DNA from 2 places in the Streptomyces sp. NPDC002309 genome. Region 2 is predicted to be linked to the other one. Evidence: riboswitches for the same ligand, from Rfam matches in the RefSeq annotation. Region 2 holds a riboswitch; the other holds the start of a gene.

Region 1 (8,328 bases), on a different contig from region 2:
GATCCGCCGAGGATCCGTGTCCCGCAGCGCCTGCACCCTGTGCTCCCCCTGTCCCGCGTACGGCTGCCGAGGGGAGCGTATACGCCGGGGGCGCGACGGCGGATCACACGGCGGGGACGCAACGCCCTTCCACCGTGCGGTAGTTCCACTTCGCGCCGTCCCGGACCAGTTCCCGCACCGCCCCGACGAACCGCTCGACGTGCTCGTCCGGCGTCCCCGCGCCGAAGCTGACCCGGACGGCGTTCAGCGACTTCTCGCCGGGCGCCGCCTCGGGGGCGCCGCACGCGCCCTGGGTCTGCGGGTCGCTGCCGAGCAGCGTACGCACCAGGGGGTGCGCGCAGAAGAGCCCGTCACGGACGCCGATGCCGTACTCGGCGGACAGCGCGGCGGCGAAGTGCGAGCTGTTCCAGCCCTCGACGACGAAGGAGAGCACCCCGACGCGGGGGGCGTCGTCGCCGAACAGGGACAGGATCCGGACCCCGGGAATCCCGGCGAGGCCGTCCCGGACCGTGCGGATCAGACGCTGCTCCCGGGCGACCAGGGTGTCGTGGCCGGCCTCGGTGAGCGCCTTGCAGGCCGACGCGAGGGCGTGGGCGCCGATGACGTTCGGGGAGCCCGCCTCGTGCCGGGCGGCGCTGTCGTGCCACTCCACGTCGACGCCGCCGTCGGCGCGCCGGGCGACGGTGCGGCTCGCGCCGCCGCCCGCGAGGTACGGCTCGGCCTCGCGCAGCCAGTCGGCGCGGCCGGCGAGCACGCCGGAGCCGAACGGGGCGTACAGCTTGTGCCCGGAGAAGGCGACCCAGTCGACGTCCAGCTCCCGCACGGAGACCGGGCGGTGGGGCGCGAGCTGGGCGGCGTCCAGCACGATCCGGGCGCCGTGCGCGTGCGCGGCCTCGGCCAGTTCCCGCACGGGCCACAGCTCGCCGGTGACGTTGGAGGCGCCGGTGACGCAGACCAGGGCCGGGCGGTGGGACTCGCGGGTGGCCAGCGCGCGCTCCAGGGTCCGCACCGCCTGCCGGGGGCTGCGCGGGGCCTCGAGGCAGGTGACGTCGGCGTTTCGCCAGGGCAGCAGCGCGGCGTGGTGCTCGGTCTCGAAGACGAAGACCTGGCAGCCGGCGGGGAGGGCGCCGGCGAGCAGGTTCAGCGAGTCGGTGGTGGCCCGCGTGAAGATCACCTGGTCGTCGTCACGGCAGTCGAGGAACTCGGCGACGGTCGCGCGGGCGTTCTCGAACAGGTCGGTGGAGAGCTGGGAGAGGTAGCCGGCACCGCGGTGGACGCTGCCGTAGTACGGCGCGTACGCGGCGACGTCGTCCCAGACGCGCTGGAGGGCGGGGGCGCTGGCGGCGTAGTCGAGGGCCGCGTAGGTGACCTCGCCGCCGGTCACGAGCGGGACGGTGACGTCCAGGCCCAGCACGGGCAGCGGGGCACGGACGGACAGGCCGGCGGCAGGGGTGGAGACGGACATGGGTGCACTCCCGTGAGACGGAGGGACACCACCACGCGAGCGGCACGCTCGAGCGCGGCGATGGGGAAAAGGGGGATGCGGAGGCGGGGCTCTGCGGCCCCAGGGCGTGTTTCGGAAGTGCCTTCGTCGCCCGAAGGGCGGCCCCGCGGCGTCCGGTGCGTGCGCTCGGCGTGCCGGACGGAATGCCTCGTACTGGGCGTACTCGGCATTTCGTCCGGTGCGGCGAGAGTGCGTGCCGGGCTTCGCGGGGCAGAAGGGACTTCCGAAACACGCCCTACGACATTCGCTTGCTCACGGAAGGCTCCCTCGACGACCAGGACCCCTGGTGACGCGAGGGGTCCGCGCTTGTCGTGGGCCTTGCTGCCCACGACCTGGTCCTCACCCGGGGCACCCCGCCACGGACGGAGGGTTGCCGGACAGCCGGCCGGGGCCTTTCAGCTGTCACTCATGACCTGGTACAGCATCCTGCCACATGATCTTCGGCGCGCAAGGGCGGTCCGGATGCTGGACCGCGCCCCGCGCCGACGCACACGGCGTCAGGCGTTGCTCACCGTGACCCAGCGGTCCAGCACCCGCCTGGCGGCACCCGAGTCGATCGCCTCCGCCGCCTTCGCCATCCCGGCGCGGATCCGCTCGGCCAGCGTGCCGCCGCCCGGCTCCAGGGCGACCAGCGCCGCCGCCGCGTTCAGCAGCACCGCGTCCCTCACGGGCCCCGGCTCGCCGTCCAGCAGCCGGCGGGCGACCTCGGCGTTGTACGAGGCGTCCGCGCCGCGCAGCGCCTCCACCGGCACCAGGTCGATGCCGACCTCGCGCGGGTCGAAGGCGTCCTCGGTCACCGAGCCGTCGCGCACGACCCAGACCCGGGAGGTCGACGTCGTCGTCAGCTCGTCGAGGCCGTCGTCGCCGCGGAAGACCAGCGAGGAGTTGCCGCGCCCGGCGAAGACACCGGCGACGATCGGCGCCATCCGGAGGTCCGCGACACCCACCGCCTGCGCCTTGACCTTGGCCGGGTTGGTCAGCGGGCCCAGGAAGTTGAAGGTCGTCCGGATGCCCAACTGTCCGCGCGCCGCCGCCACATGACGCAGCGCCGGATGGAACTTCACCGCGAAGCAGAAGGTGATCCCCGCCTCCTCGGCGACCTCGGCGACCCGCTGCGGCGTCAGTTGCAGATTGACGCCCAGCTTCTCCAGCACGTCGGAGGCCCCGGAGGCGGAGGACGCCGCCCGGTTGCCGTGCTTGACGACCTTCGCGCCCGTGCCGGCGACGACGATCGCCGACATGGTGGAGATGTTCACCGTCTTCGCGCCGTCGCCACCGGTGCCGACGATGTCGACCGTCTCGCCCGGCACCTCGATCACGTTCGCGTGCTCGTACATCGTGCGCACGAGCCCGCTGATCTCCTCGACGGTCTCGCCCTTGGCCCGCAGCGCCACCGCGAACCCGGCGATCTGCGCGTCCGTCGCCTCGCCCCGCATGATCAGGTCCATCGCCCACGCGGTGTCGTCCGCACCCAGGTCACGGCCGTCCAGGAGGCCGTTCAGCAGGGCGGGCCAGGAGCGGCCCGCCGCGGTGTCGCCGCCGGCGGGGGTCACAGCGCTCATAAGCCGCTCCTGGTCCAGTCCCGTCGTACGGGACACGTGTCTCGAACTGGGTCCACCCTATCCAGCCCCGGGCACGGCGAAGGGCCCCGCCCGAACACCGGACGGGGCCCTTCGCCGTGGCGTGGCGAGTGCAGCGATCAGTGGTGGCCGTGGCCGCTCGTGATCTCCTTGTACTCATCGACGGTGGGCTTGGGGATCTGGGCGTCCTCGCCGTAGTACGAGTCGCTGAGCTTGGCGCGCAGCTTCTCGGCACCCGTCACCTTGCGCTCGACACCGTTCTCGTCGACCGCCGGGCCGATCTCGGCCGGCTTGTACTGCTCGTGTGCCGTGAGCGTGTACAGAGCCTCCTGGCTGAGCGGCTCGTGGACCTCGATGAACTCACCGTGCGGCAGGCGCTTGATGGTGCCGGTCTCCCGGCCGTGCAGCACCTTGTCCCGGTCCCTGCGCTGCAGGCCGAGGCAGATCCGCTTGGTGATGACGAAGGCGAGGACCGGTCCGGCGAAGAAGCCGATCCGGACGAACCAGGTGACCGCGTTGATCGAGAGGTGGAAGTGCGTGGCGACGATGTCGTTGCCACCACCGATCAGCATGATCATGTAGGCGGTCACCCAGGCGACACCGAAGGCCGTACGGGTCGGGGCGTTGCGCGGGCGGTCCAGGATGTGGTGCTCGCGCTTGTCGCCGGTGACCCACGACTCGATGAACGGGTACACGGCGATCACGGCCAGGAACAACCCGAACAGGATCAGCGGGATGAGTACGCCCAGGACCAGTGTGTGGCCCCAGAAGTTGATCTCCCAGCCGGGCATGGCCCGGACGAGGCCTTCCGCGAAGCCCATGTACCAGTCGGGCTGGGCGCCCGTGGACACCTGGTCCGGCCGGTACGGGCCGAGGACCCAGATCGGGTTGACCGACGCGATGCCGGACAGGGCCGCGATGGCGCCGAAGACCAGGAAGAAGAAGCCTCCGGCCTTGGCCGTGTAGACCGGCAGCAGCGGCATGCCGACGACGTTCTTGTTCGACTTGCCCGGGCCCGCGAACTGCGTGTGCTTGTGGTACCAGACCAGGATCAGGTGGCCGACCACGAGACCGAGCATGATGCCCGGCAGCAGCAGGATGTGGATCGAGTAGAAGCGGGCCACGAAGTCGGTGCCCGGGAACTCTCCGCCGAACAGGAACATCGAGATGTACGTGCCGACGATCGGCATGGACAGGATCGCGCCCTGGGTGAAGCGGACACCGGTGCCGGAGAGCAGGTCGTCCGGTAGCGAGTAACCGGTGAAACCGGTGAACATGCCGAGGACGAACAGCAGGAAGCCGAACAGCCAGTTGATCTCACGCGGCTTGCGGAACGCGCCGGTGAAGAAGACGCGCATCATGTGCACGAACATGCCGGCGAGGAAGATGATCGCCGCCCAGTGGTGGATCTGCCGGATCAGCAGACCACCGCGCACGTCGAAGCTGATGTCCAGGGTGGAGGCGAACGCCTCCGACATCAGCTGTCCCTGCATCGGGACGTAGCTGCCGTGGTACTCCACCTCGTTCATCGACGGGTGGAAGAACAGCGTCAGGTACACACCCGTGAGGATGATGATGATGAAGCTGTAGAGGCAGATCTCACCCAGCATGAAGGACCAGTGGTCCGGGAAGATCTTGCGCATGTTCGACTTGGCCAGGGAGTAGATCCCGAGCCGGCCGTCGGTCCAGTCGGCGACGCGTTCGCCGGCCGGCGCCTTCCCGCGAGAGCGGGAATCGGAGGTGGTCGTAGTACTCATCCGCGCTCCCAGAATGCAGGACCGACGGGCTCGTCGAAGTCGCCGAGCGCCTCGAGGTAACCCTCGTCGTTCACACCGATCCGCAGCTGCGGAAGGGCGTGGCCGGCGGGGCCGAAGATGACCCGGGCACCGTCGGACAGGTCGAAGGTGGACTGGTGGCAGGGGCACAGCACGTGGTGCGTCTGCTGCTCGTACAGCGAGATCGGGCAACCGACGTGGGTGCAGATCTTCGAGTACGCCACGATGCCCTCGTGCGACCATTCGAGCTCGCGCTTGTCCTTGATGTCGCCCGGCTGCAGCCGCACGATCATCAGGGCCGCCTTGGCGATCTCGTTCTGGAAGTCGTGGTCGTGCTCCTCCAGGCCCTCGGGCTTGGCGAACGTGAGCGAACCGACGACGACGTCCGCGGGACGCAGCGGCTCGTTCGTGTTCATGTTGACGAGGAGCTTGCCCTTCTTCCACAGGGTGTGGCGGAGCTTGTCCTCGGGCAGCGGGCCCAGGTCGCGCAGCAGCACGACGCCGGAGAGCGGCACCAGCGTGAGCGCGCCGAACATGGTGTTGCGGATCAGCTTGCGCCGGCCGAACGCCGACTCCTTGGCTCCCTGCTTGAAGTCCGCGTGGACCTTCGCGCGGACCTCGGGGGATGCCTCGATCGGGTGACGCTCGTCGGCGATCTCCACGTCGGACATCAGGGTGCGGGCCCAGTGGACCGCGCCCGCGCCGATGCAGAACAGCGCGAGACCCAGGGTCAGGCCGAGGGCCAGGTTCAGGGCGCTGACATGGCCGAGAGGCCAGACGAAGACGGACTTGTCGACCGGGATCGCCACGAACGCGGCGATGAAGGCCACCGTGGCCAGCATCGACACCGTGAACAGCAGGGCCACCGCGCGCTCGGACCGCCTGGCGGCCCGCTCGTCGATGTCTTGGATCCGGTGCTCGTGCGGGGGCAGTCCCGGGTCCGCGAACGGGTTCTTCTCGTCGGCGACGTCGACCGCGCCGGCCCGCTCGGCGGGCAGCTTCTCTTCTGGAATGTCTTGGCTACTCATGACTTCTTGGCCTTTGCGGTCCGGGCGGCGACCCACACGGCGACGGCGATCAGGCCACCGAGACCGAAGATCCAGCCGAACAGGCCCTCACTGACCGGCCCGAGGCCGCCCAGGTCGAGACCGCCGGGGCTCTCCGTGTCGGAGCTGTTGACCGCCTCCAGGTACGCGATGACGTCCTTCTTGTTCTGCTCGGACATCGTCGTGTCGGGGAAGGAGGGCATGTTCTGCGGGCCGGTCTGCATGGCCTCGTAGAGGTGCTTCGCGCTGACGCCTTCCAGGGACGGCGCGTACTTGCCCTCGGTGAGGGCGCCCCCCTTGCCGGTGAAGTTGTGGCACTGCGCGCAGTTGGTGCGGAAGAGCTCGCCACCCTCGCCGATGTCCGCGCCCTCCGTGCCGTACTGCTCCTCGGTGGGGATGTTCGGGCCGGCGCCGAGCGAGGCGACGTAGGCCGCGAGCTGGTCGATCTGGGCCTGGTCGTAGATGACCTTCTTCGCCGGCACCTGGGCGCCTTGGGAGGTCGCCGCCGGCATGCGGCCGGTGCCCACCTGGAAGTCGACGGCCGCGGCACCCACGCCCACCAGGCTGGGGCCGTCGGTGGTGCCCTGACCATCGGTGCCGTGACAGCTGGCGCAGCCGACGGCGTAGAGCTTCTTGCCCTCGTCGATGGCGAGGGACTGGGCCGTTTCATCGGCCCGCGCCTTGTCCGCGGGCGCGAACACGGCGTACAGCCCCCCAGTGGCCGCCAGCGCAAGGAGTAGGACGACGACCGCCGCCAGCGGATGGCGTCGTCGTGCGGAGAGCTTTTTCACGGATTACCCCGGTGTCAGGATCTTCTGCGTCGAGTCTTCTGGAATGCGCGGGAGCGGGTCCCGGCTACTTGATCATGTAGATCGTGGCGAAGAGGCCGATCCAGACGACGTCGACGAAGTGCCAGTAGTAGGACACGACGATGGCTGCGGTCGCCTGCTCGTGGGTGAACCTCCGAGCCGCGTAGGTACGGCCGAGGACCAGCAGGAAGGCGATGAGTCCGCCCGTCACGTGCAGGCCGTGGAAGCCGGTGGTCAGGTAGAACACCGAGCCGTACGGGTCGGAGGAGAGCGAGAGGCCCTCGTGCTTCACCAGCTCGGTGTACTCGTAGACCTGGCCACCGACGAAGAACGCACCCATCACGAAGGTGACGATGAACCACATCCGGAGCTTCTTGACGTCACCGCGCTCGGCGGCGAAGACGCCGAGCTGACAGGTGAGGGAGGAGAGCACCAGGATCGTGGTGTTGGTCGCCGAGAACGGGAAGTTCAGGGCCGAGGCCTTCTCGTGCCAGAACTCGGGACCGGTCACCGATCGCAGGGTGAAGTACATCGCGAAGAGGGCCGCGAAGAACATCAGCTCGGAACTCAGCCAGATGATGGTTCCGACGCTGGTGAGGTTCGGTCGGTTGACCGACGGGTGCGCGTGCCCGGTATCTACTGTCGTTGCTGTCGCCACGACCGACATTATGTCGGTCGCTTATCCCGCCCTCACTCCGGGGGGTGCCGTTCGGAGTGTCCGCCGCGTGTGTACTGCCCGGATGGCCCAGGGAAGGCGTGTCCGAACCGGTGTTGACGAGGTGTTCAAGGGAGTAGCATCCGCCGCATCGGGCCGTTCCGTCCCGGCCTGTGCGTACGACGCCGACGTCTCGGAGGAAGCATGCAGCCGACCGCCACGGTGCTGGTCTACAGCGACGACTCCCACACCCGCGCCCAGGTGCGGATGGCCGCGGGCAAGCGGCCCGCGCCGGACGTGCCGGTGGTGGAGTACGTGGAGTGCGCCACCCCCGCCGCCGTGCTCAGCGAGTTGGACAAGGGCGGGATCGACGTCTGCGTCCTGGACGGGGAGGCCGTGCCCATGGGGGGCATGGGACTCTGCCGGCAGATCAAGGACGAGGTCTTCGCCTGCCCGCCCGTGCTGTTGCTCATGGGGCGGCCGCAGGACGCCTGGCTGGCCACCTGGAGCCGTGCCGAGGCCGCGGTGACCCTGCCCGTGGAGCCGGTGGAGTTCGCGAACGCCCTGGCCGCCCTGCTGCGGCAGAAGAAGCTCGCGAGCGCCTGAGAGGCCGTGGGCGACCGCCTCGGGCGCCCACGGGCCCGCTACGGCGCGTCGTGCGGTCTCCCGCGCCCCTGGGGGGCGTTGCGCCGCCGGGCCTCAGACGGCCTGGGGCTGCAGCCTGACCCGCTCGGAGTCCGCCGGGCCCGCGGGGTCGCCGGTGACCAGGGCGCTGCCCTTGCGCCAGTTCGCCCACTCGACGTTCCAGTCGCCGAAGCCGTTGCCGAACGGTTCCATCATCTTGCCGGTGGAGTTGACGACCTGCACGATGTCGCCGGGGCGCACGGTCTCGTAGAACCACGAGGCGTTGCTGGTGTTCATGCCGACGCAGCCATGGCTGACGTTGGCCGAACCCTGGT
Region 2 (8,328 bases):
CCGGCGCACGACCCGGTGACGGTCAACAGGCTGCGGCGGATACGCGACCGCCGCCGGGCGGAGCGCTGAGGCCTCTCGTCCGGGTCGGTAGGGTCGCCGTATGGGCAGCCACGAGACCGAGACCGGCAAGACTCTCCCGACGCCCGTCACCCCCGCGGGGCGGGCCGGGCTCGACGCGATCCTCGCGCGGCCCGGCAAGGCGGTGATCGCGCTCGACTTCGACGGGACCCTCGCCCCGATCGTGCCCGACCCCGAGCAGGCCCGCGCCCACCCGGGCGCCGTGCCCGCGCTCGCCGCCCTCGCCCCGAAGGTGGCGGCGGTGGCGGTGATCACCGGCCGCCCGGCCGACGTCGCCGTCCGCCACGGCGGCTTCGCGGGCGTCGCCGGTCTCGAGCACCTCGTCGTCCTCGGCCACTACGGCGCCGAGCGCTGGGACGCGGTGAGCGGCGAGGTCCGCGCCCACGCCCCGCACCCCGGTGTCGCCGCCGTCCGTGACGAACTGCCCGCACTGCTCGACCGCTCCGCCGCCGGGCCGGGCACCTGGACCGAGGACAAGGGCCGCGCGATCGCCGTCCACACGCGCCGCGCCGACGACCCGCAGGCCGCGTTCGAGGCACTGCGCGCTCCGCTGACGGACCTCGCCGCCCGGCACGGCCTGATCGTCGAGCCCGGCCGCATGGTCCTGGAACTGCGCCCGCCCGGCATGGACAAGGGCGCGGCCCTGCTCGACCACGTCCGTGCACTGGGCGCCGGATCCGTCCTCTACGCCGGGGACGACCTCGGCGACCTCCCCGCGTACGCGGCGGTCGACGCGCTGCGCTCCGAGGGCACCCCGGGGCTGCTGGTGTGCAGCGGCAGCGACGAGGTGACCGAGCTGCGGGAGCGCGCCGACCTGGTGGTCGCGGGCCCGGAGGGCGTGGTGGAACTCCTCGCGGGACTCGCGGCCCATCTGGAGACGTGACCGTGCCGGCCGCTCAGGCTCCCGGCCCGTCCCGCAGGGCCTGGAGCTGGTCGAGGAACCACTGGGACGGGGGGAGCGCCGTGGCGGTCGCCGCGAGCCGTTTGGCCCGCTCGGTGCGCTCGGCCGGGCCCATCGTCAGCGCCTCGTGGAGCGCGCGGGCCGTGCCGGTGACGTCGTACGGGTTCACCTCGATCGCGTCCTCGCCCAGCTCCTCGAAGGCCCCCGCCTCCCGGGACAGGACCAGCGCGCACCCCTCGTCGGAGACGACCGGCACCTCCTTGGCGACCAGGTTCATGCCGTCGCGGATCGGGTTCACCAGCGCCACGTCCGCGAGCCGGTAGGCGGCCAGCGAACGGGCGAAGTCGTCCTTCACGTGCAGCAAGACCGGCGTCCAGCCCGGCGTCCCGTACCGCTCGTTGATCTCGTCGGCCACCCGCCGCACCTCGGCCGTGTAGTCGCGGTAGACGGCGAGGTCCTGCCGCGAGGGGTAGGCGAAGGCGACATGGACCACCCGTTCGCGCCACTCGGGGCGGTCGTCCAGGAGCTGCCGGTAGGCCAGCAGGCCGCGCACGATGTTCTTGGACAGCTCGGTCCGGTCGACACGGACGATCGTCCTGCGGCCCTCGCCGATCTCCGTGCGCAGCGCGCTCATCCGCTCCTCGACGTCGGCCCGGTGCGCGCGCTCGCGCAGGAAGTCGGCGTCGGCCCCGAGCCCGTGCACGCCGACCCGGGTGCCCCCGAGCCCGCCGGCGGACGCCTCGCAGCACGCCGTGAAGGCGTCCGCCCACCGCCGGGTGAGGAAGCCGAGCCGGTCCGCGCCCAGCATGCCGCGCAGGACCTGCCCGGCGATGTCGTCGGGCAGCATCCGGAAGTACTCGGGCGGTGCCCACGGCGTGTGCGAGAAGTGGCTGATCCGCACGTCCGGCCGCAGCTCGCGCAGCATCCCCGGCACCAGCGTCAGGTGGTAGTCCTGCACCAGCACCGCGGCGCCTTCGGCGGCCTCCTCGGCGAGCGCCTCGGCGAACGACCTGTTGTACGCCTCGTACGAGGCCCACTGCCGCCGGAACTCCGCGTCGAAGACCGGCTCCAGCGGCGTCTGGTACAGCATGTGGTGCACGAACCACAGCACGGAGTTGGCGATGCCGTTGTAGGCGTCGGCGTGCACCGCGGCCGCGATGTCCAGCATCCGCACGCCGGACTCCCCTACGCCGCGCCGCACCGCCTCGCGGTCGCCGTCGCCGAGGGCGGAGCACACCCACAGCGCGCCAGCGTCCGGGCCGATCGCCGAGAGGCCGGAGACGAGGCCGCCGCCGCCGCGTCTGGCGTGCAGCGAGCCGTCGTCACGCACCTCGTACGAGACCGGGCCCCGGTTGGAGGCGACCAGTACTTGCGCGGGACCGTACGTCGAAGCCATACGCGTCAACCTAGCCCTCTCCTGATCCGCTCAAACGTACGGTTCGAGCCCGAAACGTGACCGTATACAGCTGTATCCCGCGGTCAGGCCACTTTCCGGGCGGCGTACTCCGCGATCTCCACCATCGGCGGGCGCTCCTCCGTGTCCACGGAGTACGTCCGCGGCTCGAACCCGTCCTCGACCCTTTCGAACTGGGTGAGGGAGGGCCGGACCAGGTGGCCGCGGGCCAGCCGCAGCTGGGCCGTGCGGTAGATCGCCGCCGCCATCCGGCCCAGCGCCTGCCCGTCCTGGTGCCGGTGCTTGCGCACCCCGACGTCCACCTGGGCGAGGGCGTCGAGCCCGACCAGATGGAGGGAGTCCACCAGCATCCCCAGCTCCACGCCGTACCCCACCGGGAACGGCAGCTGCTCCAGCAGCGAGCGCCGGGCCGCGTACTCGCCGCCGAGCGGCTGGACGAAGCCGGCCAGCTGCGGCCAGTGCAGGTTCAGCAGCGGGCGGGCCATCAGCTCCGTCACCCGGCCGCCCTGCCCGGCCTCGCCGCCCAGGGGACGGTCGTACATCCCCTTCACGAGGGCGATGTCCGGGTCGGTGAGCAGCGGGCCGACGATGCCCGTGACGAAGTCCGAGGAGAACTCCCTCAGGTCCGCGTCGATGAAGCAGACGATGTCCCCGCGGGTGACGAGCAGCGAGCGCCACAGCACCTCGCCCTTGCCGGGGACGGGCGGGACGCGCGCGAGTATCGCGTCGCGGTGCGCCACCCGGGCGCCCGCCGCGGCGGCCACCTCGGAGGTGCGGTCGGTCGAGCCGGAGTCGACCACGACGATCTCGTCGACCAGCGGGACCCGCTCCATGAGGTCGTGCCGGATCGCGGCGACGATGTCGCCGACGGTCTCCTCCTCGTTCAGCGCGGGCAGCACGACGCTGACCGACTGGCCCGTGCCGCGTTTCGCGGCCAGGATCTGGTGGAGCGGACGGTCGGCCAGCGACCAGGAGCGGGTGCTCAGCCAGCGCTCGACTTCCTCCAGCACAGTCCGGTGCTCCTTCGCGTTCTGTCGGCGAGCGGACGCGTTCCGTGATCCATCTCGCGGTTCGGACGACTATCTCAACTGTCCTGGCCTTCGGTTACAGTCTTGGACAACGCTGGTGACCATCGCATGTCGGGGGTCGCCGGCCCGCACCACAACCACATACAGCTCATCCAGAGGGGCAGAGGGAAACGGCCCGTTGAAGCCCCGGCAACCCTCCAGTCGGCACTCGTAGATCGCTTTCGATCGCTCCGCGAGGCTCCCGGCTAGGGAAGGTGCCAAATCCGTCTCACGGCGAGATGCGTCGTGAGGAAGATGAGGAGAAAGGGCCTCGCCTGACATGGCTGTGCAGACTGTCGAGAGCAGCACCGGCAATCCCATCGTCGATCTCGGTCCCGCCACGGCGCTCTCCTGCCGCGAATGCGGCCACCGTGTCCCCCTCGGCCCCCTCTTCGCGTGCGAGGAGTGTTTCGGCCCGCTGGAGATCGCATACGACTTCTCCGGGTACGACGCCGAGGAACTCCGCAAGCGCATCGAGGCGGGCCCGGCGAACATCTGGCGTTACGCGCCGCTGCTGCCCGTCCCCGCCGACGTGGCCGGCAAGCCGAACCTGAACCCCGGCTGGACCCCGCTGGTCCGGGCCGACCGCCTCGCCGCCGAACTCGGCGTCGAGCCCGGCAGGCTGTTCGTCAAGGACGACTCCGGCAACCCCACCCACTCCTTCAAGGACCGGGTGGTCGCCCAGGCGCTGGAGGCCGCGCGGGCCTTCGGCTTCACCACCCTCTCGTGCTCCTCCACCGGCAACCTCGCGGGCGCCGTCGGCGCCGCCGCCGCTCGTGCGGGCCTGCGTTCCTGCGTGTTCATCCCGCACGACCTGGAGCAGGGCAAGGTCGTCATGGCCGCGGTCTACGGCGGCGAACTCGTCGGCATCGAGGGCAACTACGACGACGTGAACCGCTTCTGCTCCGAGCTGATCGGCGACCCGGCCGGCGAGGGCTGGGGCTTCGTCAACGTCAACCTGCGGCCGTACTACGCGGAGGGGTCCAAGACCCTGGCGTACGAGATCTGCGAGCAGCTCGGCTGGCGGCTGCCCGACCAGATCGTGGTGCCGATCGCCTCGGGCTCCCAGCTCACGAAGATCGACAAGGGACTGCGGGAGCTGATCGGGCTCGGGCTGGTCGAGGACCGGCCGTACAAGATCTTCGGGGCGCAGGCCGAGGGCTGCTCGCCGGTGTCGACCGCGTTCAAGTCGGGGCACGACGTCGTCCGGCCGCAGAAGCCGGACACCATCGCCAAGTCGCTGGCCATCGGCAACCCGGCCGACGGGCCGTACGTGCTGGACATCACACGGCGCACCTGCGGTGTCGTCGAGGACGTGACGGACGAGCAGATCGTGGACGCGATTCTGCTGCTCGCGCGGACCGAGGGGATCTTCGCGGAGACGGCGGGCGGCGTGACCGTCGGCGTCACGCGCAAGCTGGTCGAACTCGGCCTGCTGGACCCGTCGCTGACGACCGTCGTGCTGAACACCGGTGACGGTCTGAAGACGTTGGACGCGGTGGCGGGTACGGGTCTGACGGCCACCATCCGGCCCAGCCTGGAGTCGTTCCACGAGGCCGGTCTCGTCTGAACCGTCGTGCCGGGGGCCGACCCCGCGGCCCTGGCTCCGTCATTCCACCGGAGGTTTCCACGTGAGCGTCACCGTCCGCATCCCGACCATCCTGCGCACCTACACCGGCGGCCGGGCCGAGGTCTCCGCCGAGGGGGCGAACCTCGGTGAGGTCATCGCCGATCTGGAGAAGAACCACACGGGAATCGCCGCCCGGGTCCTGGACGACCAGGGCAAGCTGCGGCGGTTCGTCAACGTCTACGTCGACGACGACGACGTCCGCTTCGAGAAGGGCCTGGAGACGGCCACTCCGGAGGGCGCCGGGGTGTCCATCATCCCGGCGGTCGCCGGCGGCTGAACCGCCCGCCGGACCGAGCGCGCCTTACCCTGAGTAACACCAATTACTCGGTGTTCACGCAATTGCCCCCTCCGTGAGAGAAGCGGAGGGGGCAATTCAATGTGGTTGAGCGCGGTAGAGTTGGGGAACGCGTCGCGGCACCGCATGCCGGACGCATATGAGTTCCGGCTCCGATGCGATGAGAAGTAGCCAAAGTGTGTGGCTCTTTTGCGTCTTTCACTCCTTTTATGGAGCCCGACTTGCCCTGAATCCGGCTGAATTCTCCATAAATAACCGACCGTCGGCGCCCAGATTTCTCGTCCGATTGACCTGTTGCAGACGGCAGTTGGACAGATACATTCAGCCGCGGTCGACGCGTTCCGGCGCACGCCCCTCACAGCGAATGGTGGGCGAGGTCTGACCCGGATCCGCGAAGTGTGGATCTGTGCAAGGGCCAGTAATAGGGGAGTTAGGCATGGCTCAGGGCACCGTCAAATGGTTCAACGCGGAGAAGGGGTACGGCTTCATCGCGGTCGACGGTGGTGCGGACGTCTTCGTCCACTACAGTGCGATCCAGATGGACGGCTACCGGACCCTCGAAGAGGGCCAGCGGGTCGAGTTCGAGATCTCGCAGGGCCAGAAGGGCCCGCAGGCCGACATGGTTCGCCTCAGCGCTTAGCGCGCGACCACCGTATGTGACGTTTCTGTTCGAAGGGCCCGCGCCTCCCCTGGGGGTGCGGGCCCTTCGGCGTGCGCGGCCGAGGGCGGTCGTGACCGAGGGCGGTCGTGGCCTCGGGGCGGGTGCGCGGGCGGCGCGGACCCCGCCCGGATCCGGGGAGGCGCTTGCACTCGGCAGGGGCGAGTGCTAATCATTGGCGTTAGCACTCTGAAGGTGAGAGTGACAAAAAAGGACCGGGTCGGTGAGGCCGCAAGCCGGGTGGGGCAAGGAACCACACGGCAGGCGAGCCGTCCGTCGCGGGCACCAGCGCGGTCCGGAGCAATCCACCCCAGTCCGGGAGGACCACTTCACATGGCCAAGATCATCGCGTTCGACGAGGAGGCACGGCGCGGCCTCGAGCGCGGCATGAACCAGCTCGCGGACGCCGTGAAGGTGACGCTCGGCCCCAAGGGCCGCAACGTCGTCCTCGAGAAGAAGTGGGGCGCCCCCACGATCACCAACGATGGTGTCTCCATCGCCAAGGAGATCGAGCTCGAGGACCCGTACGAGAAGATCGGCGCCGAGCTGGTCAAGGAAGTCGCCAAGAAGACGGACGACGTCGCCGGCGACGGTACGACCACCGCCACCGTTCTCGCCCAGGCGCTGGTCCGCGAGGGCCTGCGCAACGTGGCCGCGGGCGCCAACCCGATGGCCCTGAAGCGCGGTATCGAGAAGGCCGTCGAGGCCGTCTCCGGCGCGCTGCTCGACCAGGCCAAGGAGGTCGAGACCAAGGAGCAGATCGCCTCCACGGCCTCCATCTCCGCCGCCGACACCCAGATCGGCGAGCTCATCGCCGAGGCGATGGACAAGGTCGGCAAGGAAGGCGTCATCACCGTCGAGGAGTCCCAGACCTTCGGTCTGGAGCTGGAGCTCACCGAGGGTATGCGCTTCGACAAGGGCTACATCTCGGCGTACTTCGCCACCGACATGGAGCGCATGGAGGCGGGGCTCGAGGACCCGTACATCCTCATCGCGAACTCCAAGATCTCCAACGTCAAGGACCTGCTCCCGCTCCTGGAGAAGGTCATGCAGTCGGGCAAGCCGCTGCTGATCATCGCCGAGGACGTCGAGGGCGAGGCCCTGTCGACCCTGGTCGTCAACAAGATCCGTGGCACCTTCAAGTCCGTCGCCGTCAAGGCCCCGGGCTTCGGTGACCGCCGCAAGGCCATGCTCGGCGACATCGCCATCCTCACGGGCGGCGAGGTCATCTCCGAGGAGGTCGGCCTCAAGCTGGAGAACGCGACCCTGGACCTCCTGGGCCGCGCCCGCAAGGTCGTCATCACCAAGGACGAGACCACCATCGTCGACGGCGCCGGCTCCGCCGACCAGGTCGCGGGCCGCGTCAACCAGATCCGCGCCGAGATCGAGAACAGCGACTCGGACTACGACCGCGAGAAGCTCCAGGAGCGTCTGGCGAAGCTGGCCGGCGGCGTGGCCGTCATCAAGGCCGGTGCCGCCACCGAGGTCGAGCTCAAGGAGCGCAAGCACCGCATCGAGGACGCCGTTCGCAACGCGAAGGCGGCCGTCGAGGAGGGCATCGTCGCCGGTGGTGGCGTGGCCCTGCTCCAGGCCTCCACGGTCTTCGAGAAGCTGGACCTCGAAGGTGACGAGGCGACCGGCGCCAACGCCGTGAAGCTCGCCCTGGAGGCCCCGCTCAAGCAGATCGCCGTCAACGGCGGCCTCGAGGGCGGTGTCATCGTCGAGAAGGTGCGCAACCTGCCCGTCGGCCACGGCCTGAACGCCGCGACCGGTGAGTACGTCGACATGATCGCCGAGGGCATCATCGACCCGGCGAAGGTGACCCGCTCTGCCCTGCAGAACGCCGCCTCCATCGCCGCGCTGTTCCTCACCACCGAGGCCGTCATCGCCGACAAGCCGGAGAAGGCCGCGGCCCCGGCCGGCGGCGGCATGCCGGGCGGTGACATGGACTTCTGATCCCTTCGAGGATCGGATCCGTCCGCAAGGACCGAGGGCGGCACCCCCTGGAGACAGGGGGTGCCGCCCTCGGGCGTTCTCGGGGCGCGGGGGCCCGGTGCGAGGCGACGGCGGGCCGAACCCGGCCCGCGCCCTTCCGCGCGCAGACCCGCCCGTAAGTGACGTGGATCACAGGAAGTCGTGCGGGGTGGGTCGGAATGGTGGGCGGGGGAGGGTCGTTGTCGACGGAGTGCGCTTCCATGCGTGCGCATAAGTCACATACGCATAAGTCGCATACGCATCGATCTTCCGTGAAGCGCCCGCGTGCGCCCCACCGCCGACCGGCAATC

What was found. Region 2 has a riboswitch for S-adenosylmethionine ahead of thrC (threonine synthase). Riboswitches for the same ligand answer to the same signal wherever they lie in the genome.
Region 1: another riboswitch for S-adenosylmethionine. It lies ahead of ACWCPM_RS25595 (aminotransferase class V-fold PLP-dependent enzyme); the one in region 2 lies ahead of thrC (threonine synthase).

Annotation. Positions count from the first base shown of each region.
Region 1 is NZ_JBSFCI010000033.1:53,316-61,643, forward strand. It holds gene ACWCPM_RS25590 (serine/threonine-protein kinase) at 1-36, opposite strand, end outside; gene ACWCPM_RS25595 (aminotransferase class V-fold PLP-dependent enzyme) at 104-1,465, opposite strand; SAM riboswitch class IV at 1,802-1,918, opposite strand; gene trpD (anthranilate phosphoribosyltransferase) at 2,002-3,066, opposite strand; gene qcrB (cytochrome bc1 complex cytochrome b subunit) at 3,204-4,841, opposite strand; gene qcrA (cytochrome bc1 complex Rieske iron-sulfur subunit) at 4,838-5,887, opposite strand; gene qcrC (cytochrome bc1 complex diheme cytochrome c subunit) at 5,884-6,696, opposite strand; gene ctaE (aa3-type cytochrome oxidase subunit III) at 6,761-7,381, opposite strand; gene ACWCPM_RS25625 (hypothetical protein) at 7,574-7,975, shown strand; gene ACWCPM_RS25630 (Ig-like domain-containing protein) at 8,069-8,328, opposite strand, start outside.
Region 2 is NZ_JBSFCI010000026.1:75,478-83,805, reverse strand. It holds gene ACWCPM_RS22345 (DUF3263 domain-containing protein) at 1-69, shown strand, start outside; gene otsB (trehalose-phosphatase) at 101-961, shown strand; gene ACWCPM_RS22335 (alpha,alpha-trehalose-phosphate synthase (UDP-forming)) at 975-2,375, opposite strand; gene ACWCPM_RS22330 (glucosyl-3-phosphoglycerate synthase) at 2,459-3,403, opposite strand; SAM riboswitch class I at 3,567-3,722, shown strand; gene thrC (threonine synthase) at 3,741-5,030, shown strand; gene ACWCPM_RS22320 (MoaD/ThiS family protein) at 5,092-5,367, shown strand; gene ACWCPM_RS22315 (cold-shock protein) at 5,822-6,025, shown strand; gene groL (chaperonin GroEL) at 6,377-7,999, shown strand.